DNA from 3 places in the Cytobacillus sp. Hz8 genome. Region 1 is predicted to be linked to each of the others. Evidence: riboswitches for the same ligand, from Rfam matches in the RefSeq annotation. Region 1 holds a riboswitch; each other region holds the start of a gene.
What was found. A riboswitch is a leader RNA that binds a small molecule or an ion and turns the genes downstream of it on or off. The one in region 1 is predicted to bind lysine.

Region 1 (6,418 bases):
GAATATAAGCTAATTTGATCTATTCCTGGTATTGAAAGTAAAATCACAGCTACCATCATTTCAAAAATTGGTGAAATTGAGCACTTTAGTCACCCTAAAAAAAGTTGCTTATTCAGGTATTGATCCAAGAATATTTCAATCAGGAAAATTCAAGGCCACAATAAATCGCATTACAAAAAGGGGATCTACAAGGCTAAGACAAGCGCTATATACAGCAGTTCAGTGTGGATTAACCAACAATTGCAATTCTAAAATTAAAGAGTTTTATGACAAAAAAAGAAGTGAGGGTAAGCCTCACAAAGTAGCGATAACAACAGAATACAGGAAAATAAATAAAATAAAAACCGAACAGAAAGGAAGGCTGTTCGGTTTTTATTTTATTAAACTCAATAAGACTCTTTTAACGTTCGTTTTAAAAATTCCTTTGTCCGCTCTTGCTTTGGATGAATAAAGATTTGCTCTGGACTTCCCTCTTCCGCAATAACCCCTTTATCCATAAAGACAACCCGATCGGATACATCCTTGGCAAATTCCATTTCATGTGTCACGATTAACATTGTAAGGCCACTTTCTGCAAGCCCCTTCATGACCTTTAGGACTTCTCCAACCATTTCCGGGTCAAGTGCTGATGTCGGTTCATCGAACAGCATAACATCCGGCTCCATGGACAAAGCTCTAGCTATAGCCACACGCTGCTTTTGACCACCGGATAGTTGCTTAGGTTTAGCATTTACATACCGATCCATTCCGACCACTTTCAAATACTTCATGGCGATCTTTTCCGCCTCATCCTTGGATCGCTTTAGCACCTTAATTTGTCCGACCACGCAATTGTTTAACACATTGTGATTTTCAAACAAATTAAATTGCTGAAATACCATCCCCAGTTTGCGGCGATACAAAAATAGATCACGCTTGTCATCCAAAATGTTTTCCCCTTGATAGATGATTTGTCCGCCACTCGGTTTTTCTAATAGATTGATACAGCGAAGCAGGGTCGATTTACCAGAACCGGAGGAACCGATGATACTGACTACCTCTCCTTTATTCACTGAAAAATCGATATCCTTTAATACTTCGTGTGCTCCAAAGGATTTATTTAGATGCTGAATATCAATGACTTTTTCCATGCTCTCTCCTCCTTTCCTTCATTATCTTGCTGGTTGAATCTCATCGTTTGTCATGGTGTAATTTTCCGGTCCTTCTAGCTTTCTTTCAAAATAAAGCAGGATTCTTGTCACAATGAAGGTCATGACAAAATACAAAATACATGCGACAAAGAAGGATTCAAAGTATCTAAAATTATTTCCTGCCACAGATTTCGTTAGGAAATACAGTTCTGATACTGAAATCACATTCAGAACCGATGTATCTTTAATATTAATCACAAATTGGTTCCCTGTTGCAGGCAAAATATTTCGCAGCACCTGCGGCAATACCACATTCATCATCGTTTGAAAATGATTCATCCCAATCGCTTGTGCCGCTTCAAATTGACCTTTATCGATAGATACAATTCCTCCGCGAACAATTTCCGCCATATAGGCTCCGGTATTAATAGAAACTACAATAAGCGCCGCAACTAAAACATTCATATCGATATTAAATGCCAATGCGGAACCGTAATAAATGACCATGGCCTGTACGATCATTGGGGTTCCACGGAAAAATTCTATATAAATGGATAGAATAATATTAATGACTTTAAGAATAAACTTTTTCATTCCTCTATCAGGGACAGGAATGGTTCGAATTACCCCTGCCAACAATCCAATAATCGCACCGAGAATGGTTCCAATTAGAGCAATAAAAAGCGTCATCCCTGCTCCACGCAGAAACATTGGCCAATTTTCTGAAATGATTCTGACAATCCAATCGAAGCTCATCTTTCTCCTCCTCCATCATCATGAAACCGGCTGTAATTACAGCCGGCCTAAAAAATCATTATTTGGCTGCTGGCTGATTTTTAATCGCAGCATCCATAATTTCGGTCTGTTGTTCCTCTGAAATGCCTTTTAAAATTTCATTGATTTTTCCTTTTAAGTCACTGCCTTTTTGGATTCCAACCGCAACGGCTGTATCATCCGCTGAAGTTTTAAACCCATCTTTAAATTCAACCATGGCAAAATTCTCATTCGCACTAGATGCACTAACGGCTTCAGGTCGTTCTGAGACATAGCCATCAATAATTCCTGATTCTAGAGCCACCCGCATAGCTGGGAAATTATCCATTGCCTTTGCTTTCTTTACCCCTTTAATTTGATCAATCACGGAATAGTGGAAAGTATTCAACTGAGCGGTTACCTTTGCCCCTTTAAAATCTTGAATAGATGTAGCCTTTTCATACTTGCTTCCTTTTTTCACAACCATTACTAAATTGGACTTGTAATAGTTATCTGAAAAATCGATCGTCTTTTTTCGTTCCGTTGTCGGTGACATCCCTGCAATAATGGCATCAATTTTGCCAGAGGTTAAGGCAGGCACAAGTCCATCCCATTCCGTCTTCACAATCACTAATTTTTTCCCTAAACCATCTGCGATTTTTTTCGCTATTTCTACATCATAGCCCCCTGCATATTCTGAAGCTCCAGCGATTTTCACGCCGCCATTGGAATCATCGTTTTGTGTCCAGTTAAATGGAGCATAGCCTGCTTCAAGCCCCACCTTAAATGTATTTTCATCAGCCGATGCCGATTTAGAACTATCACCTTTCCCACAACCTGCTAATAATACAATGACTGAAAGCATTAATACGAAAAATAATGATGCTTTTTGTTTCATGATCGTCTTCTCCTCCTGATTTTTGACCGAGGACATTTTTTCCACAACAAAAAGCGGCCTGAGGTATACTCAGGCCGCATTATAATAGAATGCCCCGAAACCCTCTCTTTTCCCAAATGAGATAGCACAACTCAGAAAACCGGGTAGTCTCCTGAGACAGTCCTGCAGTTATTCACTGCAGACCCAGCAAGTAATACTGAGAATATTACTCACTTCGGCAACATTTCCTTCTCCTTAGAATCATAGCCCTCTCAAGCTCCGCTAAAGACTGTTAAACATCGCGCCTCTACCTCACTAGTAAAAAGTGAGGTTCGTTATTAGATTATATTATTAAGGCTACCTTATACTGATAAATCTGTCAACCTAGTATAATAATTTGGATGAATTTGGATATCAACGTCATACTAGTATTACTACCCTTTTATTAAAAGATTTTCTCACATATTTTGCACAAAGGAATTATATTTTTAATAGAGGATTTTGCACAAATATTCATTGAATTCACGAATAAATTTTATTTTTTTAGAATAAATGTGAATCAGCCACCAACTTGGATAAGAATAATAATTTCATTAACAAAAACAAATTTTTATTTCTTCTTTATTTTTAATTAGAATTACTTTAGGCTTATTAAAACACCATTACAAATCTCAATAAGAAAGAAGGGCTTCATTATATGATCAAGTCAAAAAATCGTAAATTCAGATATTTTCTATTCCTTTTTTTAACCCTTCTTCTCGTCGCTGGCATTTATACTATTACAAAAAATGCAACCCGTCCCCAACCAAACAAGGATAAACCCATTACCTCTACGCCTAAAGCCAATGAACCGAAAGACCAAGCCAATGACGTAAATGATTTCATTCGTAACACTTTCACCTTATCTGAAGGTGGAAAATTGGTCAATCTTCCATTCATTTCCGGGAAAACGCAAAGAACTGAAGTATCAGGCACATGGGGAAAGCCTACCCAAATTACGAAAGCTGAGGATAAGAGCTATGAGGAGTATACCCAGCACCATGTTGTTTTAGGGTATGAAGGAGATATCTGCAATGATATTCGATCATATGATTCCAAGCTACAATCCATTCGTTACCATAATATTCTAAAAGTTGGCGGTGATCCTGACGAGGTTCGGTACTATAAGGATGAAACACATGACCAAATCATCTTGGTATATCATGTCACACCTGCCTATGATTTAAAATGGATAATGCCAAAACCAACTACTCAGGAACCCAATCCAAAGGCTGATCACATTTCACTATATACTGAAGTAGCCCGACAACCTTCACAACAAACAACCAATCAGCCTAAAACGATATCAGAAACCATTGCGAAGATGAGCTTATCGGAAAAAATCGGGCAAATGATAATTGCTGGCATTTCAGGTACGAGCATGAACGCAAGCACCAAAAGTTTAATAAAAAAAGATAAAGTTGGCGGAATCATCTGCTATGCTGATAATTTGGTAAATCCTAAACAAACTGTTCAGCTCATCAACCAGATGAAGATCGAAAATCAAGCAAATCCTTTACCACTTCTGTCTAGTGTAGACCAAGAAGGGGGAAAAATCGAAAGACTTCCCGGAGGATTAACCTCTTTTCCAACCAATAAAAAAATTGGAGCCATCAACAACTCGTCGTTTTCTTATCAGGTTGGAACTCTTTTAGGAAAAGAATTAAAAGCATTTGGCTTTAATTTGGACTTTGCACCTGTTCTTGATATAAATAGTAATCCAAAAAATCCTGTTATTGGTGATCGTTCTTTTAGCAATAATCCCTCTATTGTCAGTAAGCTAGGGATTCAAACGATGAAGGGCATTCAATCGCAAAAGATCATCGCAACGATTAAACATTTTCCAGGGCACGGAGATACATCCGTTGATTCCCATCTAGATCTTCCAATTGTTTATAAAAATATGACGGACTTAAATAAGCTGGAACTCGTTCCATTTAAGCAAGCCATAAACAGTGGAGCCGATGTCGTGATGGTCGCCCATATTTTGCTTTCAAAATTAGATTCGGCCTATCCGGCTTCTATGTCTAAAATAGCCATCACAAATATCCTAAGAAAACAACTCCATTTCGATGGCGTTGTGATTACGGACGACATGACGATGGAGGCCATAACAGATCATTACGCTATTGGCAAAGCTGCTGTTGAATCGGTCAAAGCAGGCAGCGACATTATATTAGTGGCACATGACTATAACAAAATCTCACAAACCATTACCTCCCTAAAATCAGCCGTTCAAAAGGGAGAAATCTCTGAACAACGAATAAACGAAAGCGTCAGGAGAATTATTCAGTTAAAGAGGAAATATCAGATTAGTGATTCAAGAGTGGGGAATGCCAATATCACAGAAATTAATCAAGAAATTAATCAGTTATTAAAGAAATATGTAAAATAATATGTAGGATTGAACCAAACAGAAGTACCCTTTCTCTTGATGAGGAAGGGTACTTCAAATTAATTTCCCTATTACACAAACAAACTTAACAACAGAATAAACCCTAACCCACACACCGACAAAATCGTTGATAGCAGCGTCCAAGTTCCAAAGGTCTCTTTCATATTCAAGCCAAAGTATTCTTTAATCATCCAGAAACCGGCATCATTTACATGAGAACAAATAGAACTGCCTGCCCCAGTGGCTAATACAACTAAAGCTAAATTGACATCGTATGCACCGAGCATTGGAATAACTAAGCCTGCAGTTGACAAGGCGGCTACCGTTGCAGATCCTAGGGATATACGGAGAATGGCAGCAACAATCCATGCGAGTAATAGCGGTGACATAGAAGTTCCTTTAAAAATTTCTGCTACATAATCACCGACCCCACCATCGATTAATACTTGTTTGAAGGCTCCACCACCGCCAATGATTAAGAGCATCATCCCGATGCTTGCGATGGATGCAGAACAAGAATTCATTAGAGTTTTGATCGGTATCTTTCTTGCTACTCCCATTGTAAAGATTGCCAGTATCAAAGAGAGGACCATGGCAGTTGAAGCGTTTCCAATAAAGGCAATGAAATGTAGAAAAGCATTATCTTTCATCCCAACGGATTCTTTTACCATATCAATGACAGTTGCAATCGCCATAAGAATAACAGGGAACATAGAGGTTAACACACTAACTCCAAATCCTGGTGTTTCTTCTAATTTAAATGTTTTTTGTTCCCCCAATGAATCAATATTTCCTGTTTTATTAAAGGCATTGGGAACAATTTTTTTAGCAAGCTTTGTAAATAAAGGTCCTGCGATAATGACTGTAGGAATGGCCACAATAATTCCATATAATAAGACCGTTCCAATATCTGCGCCATATTCACCAGCGACCGCTGTTGGACCTGGATGAGGAGGTAAGAAACCATGTGTTGCCAGTAATGCGGCAGCCATAGGAATTCCGAGATAAACAATAGAAACCTTTAATTGTTTGGCGATGGTGAATACAATAGGAATTAATAACACCAACCCAACTTCAAAGAATAAGGCAATTCCAACGATGAATGAGGCTACGACAACAGCCCACTGAATATTTTTTTCTCCAAATTTATGAATGAGGGTCATAGCAATCCGCTGGGCTCCACCAGCATCGGCAATTAATTTACCCAGCATTGCTCCAAGCCCA
Region 2 (6,418 bases), on a different contig from region 1:
CAGTGGTCCGATTTCTGTATCGGGTTGTGCACCTGCCCCTTGTTTTATTTTTTTTGCATGACTCACCATATCGGCAACGACGTAATCAAATTGTTTCTTTTGGATAAATACGCGGGAGCCAGCGCAGCAAACTTGGCCTTGGTTAAACATAACTCCGTTAAGCGCTCCAGGAATTGCTTTGGATAAATCCGCATCCGGTAAAATAATATTTGGGGATTTACCGCCTAATTCTAGTGTAACCCGTTTCAGTGTTTTTGCTGCTTTTTCCATTATGAGTTTTCCGACTTCAGTTGAACCCGTAAAAGCAATTTTATCGACAAGTGGATGATCCACTAAAGGTTGACCAGCTGTTTCCCCAAATCCTGGGACAATATTAATAACTCCAGTAGGGAATCCAGCTTCTTCAATTAATTCGGCAAGATATAGGGCAGATAGAGGGGTTTGTTCTGCTGGTTTTAACACAACTGTACATCCTGTAGCAAGCGCCGCGCCAAGTTTCCACATCGCCATTAATAGCGGGAAGTTCCATGGAATGATTTGTCCAACAACACCAACTGCTTCGTGGCGAGTGTAATTAAAGAATGGGCCATTTACCGGAATGGTTTGACCGACGATTTTCGTTGACCAACCGGCATAGTAACGCATATGTTCTATTGCTAAAGGTACATCAGCAGCTGTTGTTTCCCTGATTGGCTTTCCATTATCTAATGTTTCTAATAATGCCAGTTCATCTTTATGCTCTTCCATTAAGTCTGCGAGCTTATACATAAGTCTTGAGCGTGCGGCAGATCCAATTTTAGACCAAGGACCTTCATCAAATGCCTTGCGAGCAGCCTTTACCGCTTTATCTATGTCTTCAGCTCCAGATTCAAAAACAACCGCTAATACTTCTCCAGTGGCAGGATTATACGTTTCAAAAGTCTTTTGTGAAGCGCTTTCAACAAATTTCCCGTTGATATAAAGCTTTTTCTTTCCAGCTAAAAACTTTTCCAATCTTTCACTCACTTGCACTGCAACTTGACTCATCTAATTCCTCCCTAAAAATAGTATTATATGTAACTCAAAAGATGGAAGGTGTAAACTCTAGGAAGTTTACAATTTTATCCTAACATTAATAAAAACTGGGAATCAATGAAAAATAGAGTAAATATTCTGATAATAAGCGACAGCGTTTTTCGACAAGTAAAAATATTGTTAAATTATCAGAAAAATTGCAGGAAATTCATTTTTTTATCGTAATATAAAATTTACTGAAAGTTAGGAGGATAAAAATGATAAGCGACAAAATACTTATCGTGGATGATGATGCTGATTTAGTCGAAGTCATAAAACAGTATCTATTAATAGAAGGTTTCAAAGTTGAATGGGCATCCGTTGGAACGAAGGCTATTACGTTCATCGATGATTTTCAACCAGACTTAATCATTTTAGATGTGATGATGCCTGGTTTCGACGGTTATGATACTTGCCAAGCCATTAGAACAAAATCAAACGTGCCAATCCTATTTTTAAGTGCCAAAGAAGAGGATATTGATAAGATATTGGGCTTAAGGATTGGTGGAGATGATTATATGACCAAGCCATTTAGTTCAGGAGAATTGATCGCACGCATCAAGGCTCATTTACGAAGAGGACGAATGATGTCTCAATCTTTAGAGACTCGTGTGAGAAATTCTTTATTAGAGTTTCCAGGGCTGTCCATCGATTTGCAAAGTTGTGTTGTAAAAGTAGATGGAAGACCTGTGAATCTTCCTGTTAAGGAATTTCAATTGTTAAAGATTTTTGCAGAGAATGTAGAGCGAGTATACAGTGTTGAGCAATTATTTCAACTCATTTGGGGAGAGGATAGTCTAGGTGATAACCGAACAGTAATGGTCCACATTAGCAATTTACGAAAAAAAATTGAACCGAATCCGGCAAAGCCAAAATATCTACTTACCGTAAGAGGGATTGACTACAAATTTAATGGTCATTTAACAAACTGATGTGGTTGTCTAATAAATTGTAATATATCCTCTTTAGCCAATCCTATTTGTTTTGATTCTGTAATAAGCTCTACCCATTCTGGATCGGGAGAATTTGTTTTTTTGGTAGAGATGGCTTCTTTAGAGTTTTTTTGAAACTGGTTCATCTTTTCGTACACCCGCCTTCATTAATTGTTGTCATTTAAGTATATTAAAGTTCGTTCTATAACTTTCATTCAATTTTATTTAAAGTTTCATTAAATATTTTTAAATAGTCTGAAAAAATTATTTTATTGCACCTAAAATTGGTGATGGATTTGTTCCATTTTAATGAGGTAGGTGATTTTTTTTATGCTGCCAAGGTACCATATTACTCGTTTAATTGAGAAAAATAATTTTTGGATATTAAATGAGAGGATTTCAATTGCTGAGCAAAAGCATGTTTTAATTGCGGTTATTAATATTAAAACGAAAAATGCGAGCACGATTGAAGCTATTTTGAAGGCTTATGGAGAGATAAGGAATTGGAACTTTAGAGGTTTTCTTGTTCCAATCGAAATCGAAAGAAAAGAGAAGGATATTTATCTGATTTTTCAACAGACAGGGATTGTTTCCTTTGGAAGGATTCATTTTTTTATACAAAACTTTTTTATTGGATATGAGCCCATACCAAAACACCTTTACCCACATACAATACGGATAGATGTCATGGGAGGTGGATAACATGAGTGCAGGTGTAGGATACGGCGGCGGCTTCGCTTTAATTGTAGTTTTGTTCATTCTTTTAATCATTGTGGGTTCCGCATATGTAGGTTGGGGATTCTAAACTAACGAAAGGAAGTGCTTATATGCCGTACGGTTATGGATATGGTTGTGGCTATGGCGGTGGATATGGATACGGCGGTGGCTTTGTTTTAATCGTCGTCTTATTTATCCTGTTAATAATTGTTGGAGCTGCATGGCTCTAATTTGAAAATAGTAATGAAATGGAAACCCTTTGATAAATGATGATCAAAGGGTTTTTCTATCTGTACCTCTTCGTATGATATTTCCTTTTTTGTATAAAATAACATTATTCCAACATGAAAGGGGCTGCTGTTTTGAAGGGGAAAAATCAAAACAATGACTACCCAGTTGCAAATCGAGTGTATCAATCGGAAGATTATCAACGGAAGGACGAGGTATCTTCAGGTTTAGCGACAACCCATGAGCAAGTGAGCGATACCTTTACAGAGGGTGAAATTCAATCGGTAATAGAGAACGTAAATGGAAAGGAAATGGGAATACCAAGAAAGGGCTCTGAAGAATAATGTAATAACAAGAAAATGGAAAGGAAGGTGATGGAAAATGACGCCAAGGGATGCCCAGGATGATATGAGTCAATATCAAATGCCTGAAGCCTTAAGAGAAAAAAGACACGCGAGCTACCGAGTAGGCTATAATGCTACCACTGGCAATCAAACTCCAGGTGAGCCTGATTTAGGTAAACGTTCTGATTTAAAAAATTAGGAAGAAGCAGTCATAGGACAAGCTTCTTTTTCATTTGCTCCACTTTTCGAGGGATTCAATTCCGATAGGCGGCATAGGTTGGAATTTATAAGCATATCATTATAATTGGATGAATTAGTAATGTTTTTCCTTATTTTGGTTTATACTATTAGTAGAGGTTTTGAAGCTAATAAGGGGGCGTTGTCGATTTTTTTTAATAAAAAAGGTCAAGATGATAAACCGGAAATGATCATGATGGATGTTGAAGTATATTCTTGTTTGGATGAAAATTGTAAAGGATGGATGAGAAAAGATTTCGCCTCTAATGATTTAAGATGTCCGCTATGTGGAAATGAAACTTCCGTGGAGATACGAGAACTTCCGAAAATTTAATGGAATTATTTTTTTGATTGAACCCACCAGGAGCTTTATAGCTTTGGTGGGTTTTTAGTGTTATAAGGGAATGGGGAGTTTCCATTTATCATAAAAGCTCTAATATCAGGCTATTAGCTAGCAAAGAGACAGAATATAAATTCAAGTGAAGAGGATAGAGGAATCATTTTTTTGACCTTCCATTTTTTTATCAACTACCTTAATACAAGATATTGCAATCTAATTTAAGCTGTATACGTCAATATTTGTACGAACATATTCACTGCAAAATTTATGATAAAATTCTATTTAGGAACGAACAAAAGTATAATGAAACATTTACTAAGCCCCGTCTACAAGGCATTATTTTCATTCTGCTGTCCCAATTCTTTTTTCGTAAAAATAGCATTAGCTTCCTCTAGGTTTTTGTGGGCATTGACAGAATCTCCGGCGATTGCTTTTAGATTGGGAAAATGCCCATCGGTATCGACGGTGAAATTTGTTTCCTTTGGTGCTTTTGTAAGAAATTTCTTTTCATCAGACCACGCAACCAATTTATTCACTCCTTTTGTTTATTAAGTTTATTCTCTCACCATTTTTGGATTTTCATGGAGGAAATGAGTGGAAATAACGTTATATTTTACTTTTTTAGAATACTTTTATTCATTGACAATGCCCCGCCTTTCTAGTAAGCTAGCCTCGTAACTGAATTGATAATTCCTCATCAGCTAAAGATGAGTTAGAGGCGCAATGCATTAAGAGTATGTTAAATGAGAGTCAGAGAGCTCTAGGACTTTAACAAAAAGGAATCATTGCCGAAGCACTAAGAATTCTCTGATGATTAGTAGCTGGGTCTGTCTTTGAATAGGAGCAGAACTGTCATAGCTTTTGTTATGATGAACTATCCATTTCCCCTGATGCGGCAGTTTAAAAGTACACCGTTAAGTGGTGTGCTTTTTTGTGCTTTTACAAATCATTGAATATTATCTCTAATTTCTAAAGCTCGAGGAAAGAAACGAGAGGAGTACTATAGATGGGTCAAAATAAAAAATTTGGACTGTGGATACTTACAGCTTTGGTTGTTGGGAACATGGTGGGATCAGGGATATTTATGCTACCGCGATCCCTTTCTGAGGTGGCGAGTCCCCTTGGTGTGTTGGGAGCTTGGTTATTAACCGGTTTGGGTGTTTTAGTGACTGTTTTAGTATTTGGAAATCTGGCGATACGAAAACCGGAGCTTTCAGGTGGACCGCAAATTTATGCAAAAGAATTATTTAAACCAGGTTCTAATGCGTCTACCCTTTCAGGGTTTATGGCAACCTGGGGGTATTGGATTGGTAACCTTGCAGGAAATATTGCGATTATTACTACCTTTGCAGGCTATCTATCCACTTTTTTCCCAATCATGACAAGTAGTGCAGAGCTTTTTAAAATTGGATCATTTACTTTAAAAGTAGGGAACGCCATTACTTTTTTAGTTTGCACATTGTTATTATGGGGTACAACAATGATTATTTTACATGGGATGGAAGGGGCAGGAAAGTTAAATTTCGCAGCAACAGCGGCAAAAGTTATTGGTTTTCTCTTGTTTATCATTATTGGTTTGTTTGCTTTTCAAAAGGCAAATATTCTTCCATTAGCTGCAGCAAGAGTAGATGATGCAGGGAATAGTATGAGTATTTTTTCTCAAATTAATAAAGCAGCGATTACGACGCTTTGGGCATTTGTTGGGGTTGAATCAGCGGTTGTTTTCGCCCCGCGTGCTAGAAAGCAAATTGATGTAAAAAGAGCATCGATTCTTGGACTTTTCATAGCGTTAGCAATTTATATTGGCATAAGCACCCTTGTGATGGGAATGCTGCCACAGGATCAATTAATTGCCTCTGATAAGCCGCTAATTGACGCGATTGAAACGATTTTAGGACCAATTGGAGCAAAATTATTGGCTGGACTTGGTCTGATTAGTTTATTTGGCTCTTCTCTTGGTTGGGTCATGTTAACTGGGGAAATCCCTTTTCAAGCAGCAAAGCACGGGATTTTTATTCCTCAGTTTGGAAAAGAAAACCAAAAGGGAATTCCAAAGTTTTCTATCATTGTTACAAATATGATTGGACAATTATTTATTTTTTCTACGGTCTCCAATTCTATTTCCCAGGCCTTTGATTTTATTATTTATATTGCAACCTTATCTTATCTTGTTCCATATTTCATATCTTCAGTGTTCCAGCTTAAATTAGTTGTCACAGGAGAGACGTATCATAATAGTAAGAAGGCAAGATGGATGGACGGAATCATCGCATTCTTGGCTACGATTTATTCAGTTTGGGTCATTTATGCAGGGACGGCCGATATTAAGATATTTACTTTTGGTGTCGTTTTAATTGCAAGTGGCATTATCTTTTCTCGTCAAGTGTTGAAAAAGGGGAATGAAAAGATGAAGAAGGAAAATTCAAAAGTTTAATCCACATAAATATAAAAAGAAAATGAGCCTCTTTCAGTGAAATGAAAGGGCTCATTTTCTTGTGTTCATAGGCATAAAAATTTCGTCCAATCTTTACTCGGATTTTTTTGCAAGACAGCGTTCACATTCTAAA
Region 3 (6,418 bases), on a different contig from region 1:
ATGGTTTTGCGCAAGCATTACTAGCTGTAGTGGATACTGAAAATCCAGAAGGTTTAGTTATCGGACATACTTCTTTAGGGAAAGATTTAGCGCCTAAAATTGCAGCAAAATTAAATTCAGGTTTAATTTCAGATGCGACTGGGGTAGAGGAAGCTGGTGGGAACATTGTATTCACTCGTCCAATCTATTCAGGCAAGGCATTTGAGAAAAAGATAGTAACCGATGGGGTTATAATTGCAACCATTCGTCCAAACAATATCGCTCCTTTAGAAAAAGATGAATCTAGAACTGGAGAAGTATCAGCGATTTCTGTTGATATAAAGGATCTTCGGACGATTATTAAAGAAGTGGTAAGAAAGGCAAGTGAGGGTGTAGACCTTTCAGAAGCAAAAGTAATTGTATCTGGTGGTCGTGGTGTAAAGAGTGCGGAAGGCTTTGAACCATTGAAGGAGTTAGCTCAAGTACTTGGAGGAGCAGTAGGTGCTTCACGTGGAGCTTGTGACGCAGATTATTGCGATTACTCTTTACAGATTGGTCAAACTGGAAAAGTTGTTACCCCAGATCTTTATATTGCGTGTGGAATTTCCGGTGCCATTCAGCATCTAGCTGGAATGTCAAACTCTAAAGTTATTGTAGCAATTAATAAAGATCCTGAAGCAAATATCTTTAAAGTAGCCGATTATGGAATTGTTGGCGACTTATTTGAAGTAGTACCATTATTGACAGAAGAATTTAAAAAACTAAAGGTTAATGCATAAGCAAATAAGGAATTATGAAGCGAGCGGGCATTAACCGCTCGCTTCATCTTTATTATGTGGTTCGAATGGAAACCTTGCATGATACCACATGGTCGATGAATAAGAAATAGGTTATCTGGGGCAAAATGACGAACGAAACATATTATTAGCATAGAACCTTAATCGATGATATACTGACGTTACAAAAAAAGTTATTTAATTTAGGAGGATGTAATACATGGCTATTTCTCACGTAACAGATCAAACATTTTCAGCTGAAACTTCTTCAGGCTTGGTATTAGCTGATTTTTGGGCACCTTGGTGCGGACCTTGTAAAATGATTGCTCCAGTTTTAGAAGAAATCGATGCTGAAATGGGAGATAAGGTGAAAATCGTTAAGCTTGATGTAGACGAAAATCAAGAAACAGCTGCTAAATTTGGGGTAATGAGCATTCCAACTTTACTTGTTTTTAAAGATGGCGAAGTGGTTGACAAAGTTGTTGGATTCCAACCAAAAGAAGCATTAACTGAACGACTTTCTAGTCATGTTTAATGGATGGATAAATTCCTAAAGCCCAAACTTCGATAAGAAGTTTGGGTTTTCTTTTTGCCCCGTTTCAAAATATAATAAAGTGAAACTTCCATCAGTGGGGGTTTTCGACGCACAGGACGTGCTAGTGCAGACGTAGCGCTTTTAGTCTGCCATTCATCCCCCACTGATGGTTAGTCACGCAAAGCCTGATTGATTTTTCTAAGGGCTGAAGCCCAAAGAAAAATCTTATTTCACTTATCGGACCTTTACGGACAGTTGATCTCCCACTTATCTTCTTCGTATTCTCAGAATCTTGAAGTGGGAGTCAAAATGTCCGTTAAGAGTGGGATAAACAAATGGGGGTGAACAATACGTGAATGAACTTATTAAACAAAAATTAACATTATTACCCAATCAACCAGGATGCTACTTAATGAAGGACCGGCAAGGAACAGTTATTTATGTAGGGAAAGCAAAAATTTTAAAAAATAGAGTTCGCTCCTATTTTACCGGCTCACATGATGGAAAAACATTAAGACTGGTGAATGAAATAGAAGATTTTGAATATGTTGTGACGTCCTCCAATATGGAAGCCCTTATTCTCGAATTAAATTTAATTAAAAAATATGATCCAAAATACAATATTATGTTAAAGGATGATAAAAGCTACCCTTTTATTAAACTTACAGCAGAACGTCATCCGCGATTAATCACAACTCGCAATGTCAAAAGGGATAAGGGGAAATATTTTGGTCCTTATCCGAATGTCCAGGCCGCCAATGAAACGAAGAAATTATTAGATCGGATCTATCCATTGCGAAAGTGCACCACCCTGCCAGACAGAGTTTGTCTATATTATCACTTGGGTCAATGCCTTGCTCCTTGTATTAATGATATTAATGAGGAAGAATATAAACAAATAGTGGATGAAATTACAAAATTTCTAAATGGTGGATATAAGGAAATAAAGGATGATCTAACAGAAAAAATGATGGTAGCAGCGGATGAATTGGATTTTGAACGGGCAAAGGAATTTCGCGACAAAATTGCTCATATAGAAGCAACAATGGAAAAGCAAAAAATGCAGACAACCGATTTTATCGATCGCGATGTGTTTGGCTATTCAGTGGATAAAGGTTGGATGTGCGTTCAAGTCTTTTTTATTCGTCAAGGAAAACTGATTGAAAGAGATGTATCGATGTTCCCTGTATACAATGAGCCAGAAGAAGAGATGCTGACTTATTTAGGTCAATTTTATGAAAAAACCAATCATTTTAAACCTAAGGAGGTTTTAATTCCTGAAGCCATCAATGCTGAGTATGCAGAAAATTTATTGCAGGTGAAGGTATTACAGCCTAAAAGAGGGCAGAAAAAAAATCTTATAAACCTTGCTTGCAAAAATGCAAAGATTGCCCTAAAGGAAAAATTTTCATTAATTGAAAGAGATGAGGAGCGAACCATTCGTGCGGTCGAAAAACTTGGGGCGGCTTTAAATATCTATACCCCTCATCGGATTGAGGCATTTGATAATTCGAATATTCAGGGAACCAATCCTGTTTCAGCGATGGTTGTCTTTATTGATGGAAAATCAGAGAAGAAGGAATATCGTAAATACAAAATTAAAACGGTAGAGGGACCGGATGACTATGAATCCATGAGAGAGGTTGTTAGAAGAAGATATTCAAGAGTGCTGAAGGATAACCTGCCACTTCCCGATTTAGTCATAATAGATGGTGGGAAAGGTCATGTGGAAGCAGTAAGAGATGTTATTGAAAATGAATTGGGTCTTGATTTGCCCATATCTGGTCTTGTAAAAGATGAAAAGCATCGTACATCGCAGTTGTTATATGGAGAACCTCTTGAAATCATTCAATTAGAGCGAAATAGTCAGGAATTTTATTTATTGCAAAGAATACAAGATGAGGTGCATCGATTCGCTATCACCTTCCATCGCCAATTACGGGGCAAAAATGCTTTTCAATCTATGTTAGATGACATTCCTGGTATTGGGGAAAAGCGTAAGAAACTTCTATTAAAAACATTTGGCTCGGTAAAAAAAATGAAAGAAGCAAATATGGAAGACTTTACGAATATCGGGATCCCTTCCCAAGTGGCAGAAGAGCTTGTAAAAAAATTACTGGAATAGAATTGCCACAAGAATGGGTCTATGCTATAATGAGTAAACATTTAAATAAACACTTTATCAAATTAAAGTGATGGTAGAGGTGCAAACTTCATCAGTAAAGGTTCGGAGAGGAATAAGCTTCAGTGAGGAACTTTGAAAGGGAATGTTTGCCGAAGTGGGGAAAGGCTTATTTCTTTCTTTGCTGGTCCTGCATTTAAGAAATGTAGGATTGTCAAGATTATTATCTTGGAGCGCTATCTCACTGTGTGCGTATTTTTATTAACTTTATGAACACAGCAATGAGATAGTTCTCATTGCTTTTTTTGTTGAATTTTTTACATAAAAGTTCATTAACTTTGAGCGAAAGAAGGGATATTGTGGGGTTAATTGTTCAGAAATTCGGGGGTACTTCGGTAGGAAGTATTGAAAGAATACAAAATGTTGCAAATCGAGTGATTGAGGAAAAATCAAATGGAAATGAGGTCGTGGTCGTAGTTTCTGCGATGGGAAAAACAACCGATCAGCTTGTCACGATGGCAAATGAAATATCGGCTAACCCTAGCAGAAGGGAAATGGATATGCTTCTTACTACAGGTGAGCAGGTCACTATTTCTTTATTGGCGATTAGCTTGATTGAAAAAGGATTTGATACGCTTTCCTTAACTGGTTGGCAAGCTGGAATTGAAACAGAAGCTGTTCATGGCAATGCGAGAATCTTAAATATTGATGAATCCAAGATTAAAGAGCAACTGGAAAAAGGGAAAATCGTAATCGTTGCTGGGTTTCAAGGAGTAACAAAGGATGGATCGATTACAACACTGGGTAGAGGTGGTTCCGATACAACGGCCGTAGCACTTGCTGCTGCCTTGCAAGCAGATAAATGTGACATCTATACCGATGTAACCGGTGTATTTACAACAGATCCTCGCTATGTAAAGGATGCAAGACAGCTCTTATCAGTTTCATATGATGAAATGCTTGAACTGGCAAATTTAGGTGCGGCTGTGCTTCATCCCCGTGCGGTAGAGTATGCGAAAAATTACAATGTTGCACTTGAAGTTCGGTCAAGCATGGAAAGAATGCGCGGAACAATCATTGAGGAGGAAGCAAAAATGGAGCAAAATTTAGTTGTCAGAGGAATTGCATTTGAAGATCAAATTACAAGAGTATCAATCCTTGGTTTGCCTAATTCCATAACTGGGTTATCGACTATTTTTACAACCTTAGCAAGCAGTCATATTAATGTAGATATCATTATCCAAAGCACAACGGCTGATCAAACAAATAATTTATCGTTTTCCATTAAAACAGCTGATTTACAAGGAACTTTGGATGTATTAGAAAGTAATAAAAAGCTGTTGAAATATAAGAAGGTTGAAACAGAAACAGGACTTGCTAAAGTTTCAATTGTGGGATCTGGGATGGTTTCCAACCCTGGGGTAGCTGCAGAAATGTTTGAAGTATTAGCAAGCAGCGATATTACGGTAAAAATGGTCAGTACATCTGAAATTAAGGTATCAACAGTTATTGATGATATGAAAATGGTGCAAGCGGTTGAAGAACTTCACTCTGCCTTTGAATTATCTCGTGTACCAGTAAATTTATAAAAATAATATTAAGGTAGCAGGGGATAATTTCTCTTAGAATGAAAAAAGCTTTCAATGGAGAAATTCCGATGAAAGCTTTTTTTGGCTACTCAATGACATCTTTTTTGTCCCACTTTATTGTTATTTGAACCTTTCCACCTTTTTTTCGCGGATGTTCAAAGGCTTCGCAGATTACCTTTTTTTGCATTTCATATTGCTGAGCTAGGAATCCAGCTTCTAATTGAAAGGACATTTCTTTTTTCTGTTTTAATTGATGGCTAATAAGTTCGCTTGTAAATTCAAATTCAATTTCATTATTGTTTTCATTTTTAGTTTCTAAAGAACCCCAAGCAGCTTGATGAAAGAAATCAGCAATTTGTTCAAAGGTATCTAAAGGAAATTTTCGTGCAAGACTTTTTCCTGCCCAATATAAAAGGTGTGGCGTGTTCTTACCAAGAAGCTCAGGTATTAGAATTTCCCGAATTAGCTCATAACCAAATGCAGGTACATGATAGTCATTATATGATATTTTTTCTGCGGATGAAATTTCGCTCAAATGATCTCCCCTCTTTCTACTATTCTATTATATACAAATCAACCTAAATTAAGCATCGATTTATCAAAAAAGCAGCGAATTGTTACATGAAATTTTTACTATTTCAATATAATAAAATTGGAAGCGTTTTAGGAAAATATTTTCTCTAATTCGTTAAATATGTTAATTCTGTTAATTTCAAAAATTTTATCTATATATGTCGATTTTGTGTATCCGTTTTCTTGACGCTCTAAATAGATGGGGGTAAAATGAACATGTCACATTATTGTAAAAAGTTAAAGTATTAAAACGATGAGGTGATTTTTTTACTTAAATCTATGGAAACTTAAGTAATGAAAGGATCTCATAAAAATTAGGGGGGGTTAATTTATGGCAGGTAATCGAGAGTTTTTTAATCGCAGATTGCACTCGCTGTTAGGAGTTATTCCTGTTGGGGCATTCTTAACAGTGCACCTAGTGGTAAACCAATTTGCAACAAGAGGAGAGGAATCATTTAATAAAGCTGTAGGCTTTATGGAAAGTCTTCCATTCTTGCTCTTTTTGGAAATTTTTATCATTTTCTTACCATTATTATATCATGCAATTTATGGACTCTATATCGCATTTACTGCTAAAAGTAACGTAGGAAAGTTTGGATTTTCTCGCAACTGGATGTTTTTATTGCAACGGGTAACAGGGGTTATCACATTAATATTTGTCGCATGGCATGTTTGGGAAACAAGAATTGCCTATGCACTTGGAACAGAACTTAACTTTGATATGATGGCTAATATTTTAGATAACTCTTTTATGTTCTGGTTTTATATTGTTGGGGTTGTGTCAGCAATATTCCACTTTGCAAACGGTCTATGGTCTTTCTGTATTAGCTGGGGTCTTACCGTT

Region 2: another riboswitch for lysine. It lies ahead of ACE38V_RS09810 (amino acid permease); the one in region 1 lies ahead of ACE38V_RS06010 (transporter substrate-binding domain-containing protein).
Region 3: another riboswitch for lysine. It lies ahead of ACE38V_RS14165 (aspartate kinase); the one in region 1 lies ahead of ACE38V_RS06010 (transporter substrate-binding domain-containing protein).

The regions. Positions count from the first base shown of each region.
Region 1 is NZ_JBHKFI010000003.1:175,882-182,299, forward strand. Features, by position in the region: partial or broken gene ACE38V_RS05995 (transposase) at 1-331, shown strand, start outside; gene ACE38V_RS06000 (amino acid ABC transporter ATP-binding protein) at 387-1,130, opposite strand; gene ACE38V_RS06005 (amino acid ABC transporter permease) at 1,152-1,886, opposite strand; gene ACE38V_RS06010 (transporter substrate-binding domain-containing protein) at 1,945-2,781, opposite strand; lysine riboswitch at 2,896-3,078, opposite strand; gene nagZ (beta-N-acetylhexosaminidase) at 3,458-5,194, shown strand; gene ACE38V_RS06020 (GntP family permease) at 5,266-6,418, opposite strand, start outside.
Region 2 is NZ_JBHKFI010000006.1:101,301-107,718, reverse strand. Features, by position in the region: gene ACE38V_RS09860 (aldehyde dehydrogenase family protein) at 1-1,026, opposite strand, end outside; gene ACE38V_RS09855 (response regulator transcription factor) at 1,272-1,985, shown strand; gene ACE38V_RS09850 (anti-repressor SinI family protein) at 1,970-2,131, opposite strand; gene ACE38V_RS09845 (hypothetical protein) at 2,316-2,687, shown strand; gene ACE38V_RS09840 (YjcZ family sporulation protein) at 2,689-2,790, shown strand; gene ACE38V_RS09835 (YjcZ family sporulation protein) at 2,813-2,932, shown strand; gene ACE38V_RS09830 (YozQ family protein) at 3,065-3,274, shown strand; gene ACE38V_RS09825 (hypothetical protein) at 3,312-3,473, shown strand; gene ACE38V_RS09820 (cold-inducible protein YdjO-related protein) at 3,594-3,845, shown strand; gene ACE38V_RS09815 (hypothetical protein) at 4,178-4,378, opposite strand; lysine riboswitch at 4,557-4,736, shown strand; gene ACE38V_RS09810 (amino acid permease) at 4,858-6,285, shown strand; gene yhfH (protein YhfH) at 6,379-6,418, opposite strand, start outside.
Region 3 is NZ_JBHKFI010000011.1:22,583-29,000, forward strand. Features, by position in the region: gene ACE38V_RS14150 (electron transfer flavoprotein subunit alpha/FixB family protein) at 1-758, shown strand, start outside; gene trxA (thioredoxin) at 976-1,290, shown strand; gene uvrC (excinuclease ABC subunit UvrC) at 1,643-3,415, shown strand; lysine riboswitch at 3,482-3,659, shown strand; gene ACE38V_RS14165 (aspartate kinase) at 3,772-5,001, shown strand; gene ACE38V_RS14170 (YslB family protein) at 5,087-5,536, opposite strand; gene ACE38V_RS14175 (succinate dehydrogenase cytochrome b558 subunit) at 5,906-6,418, shown strand, end outside.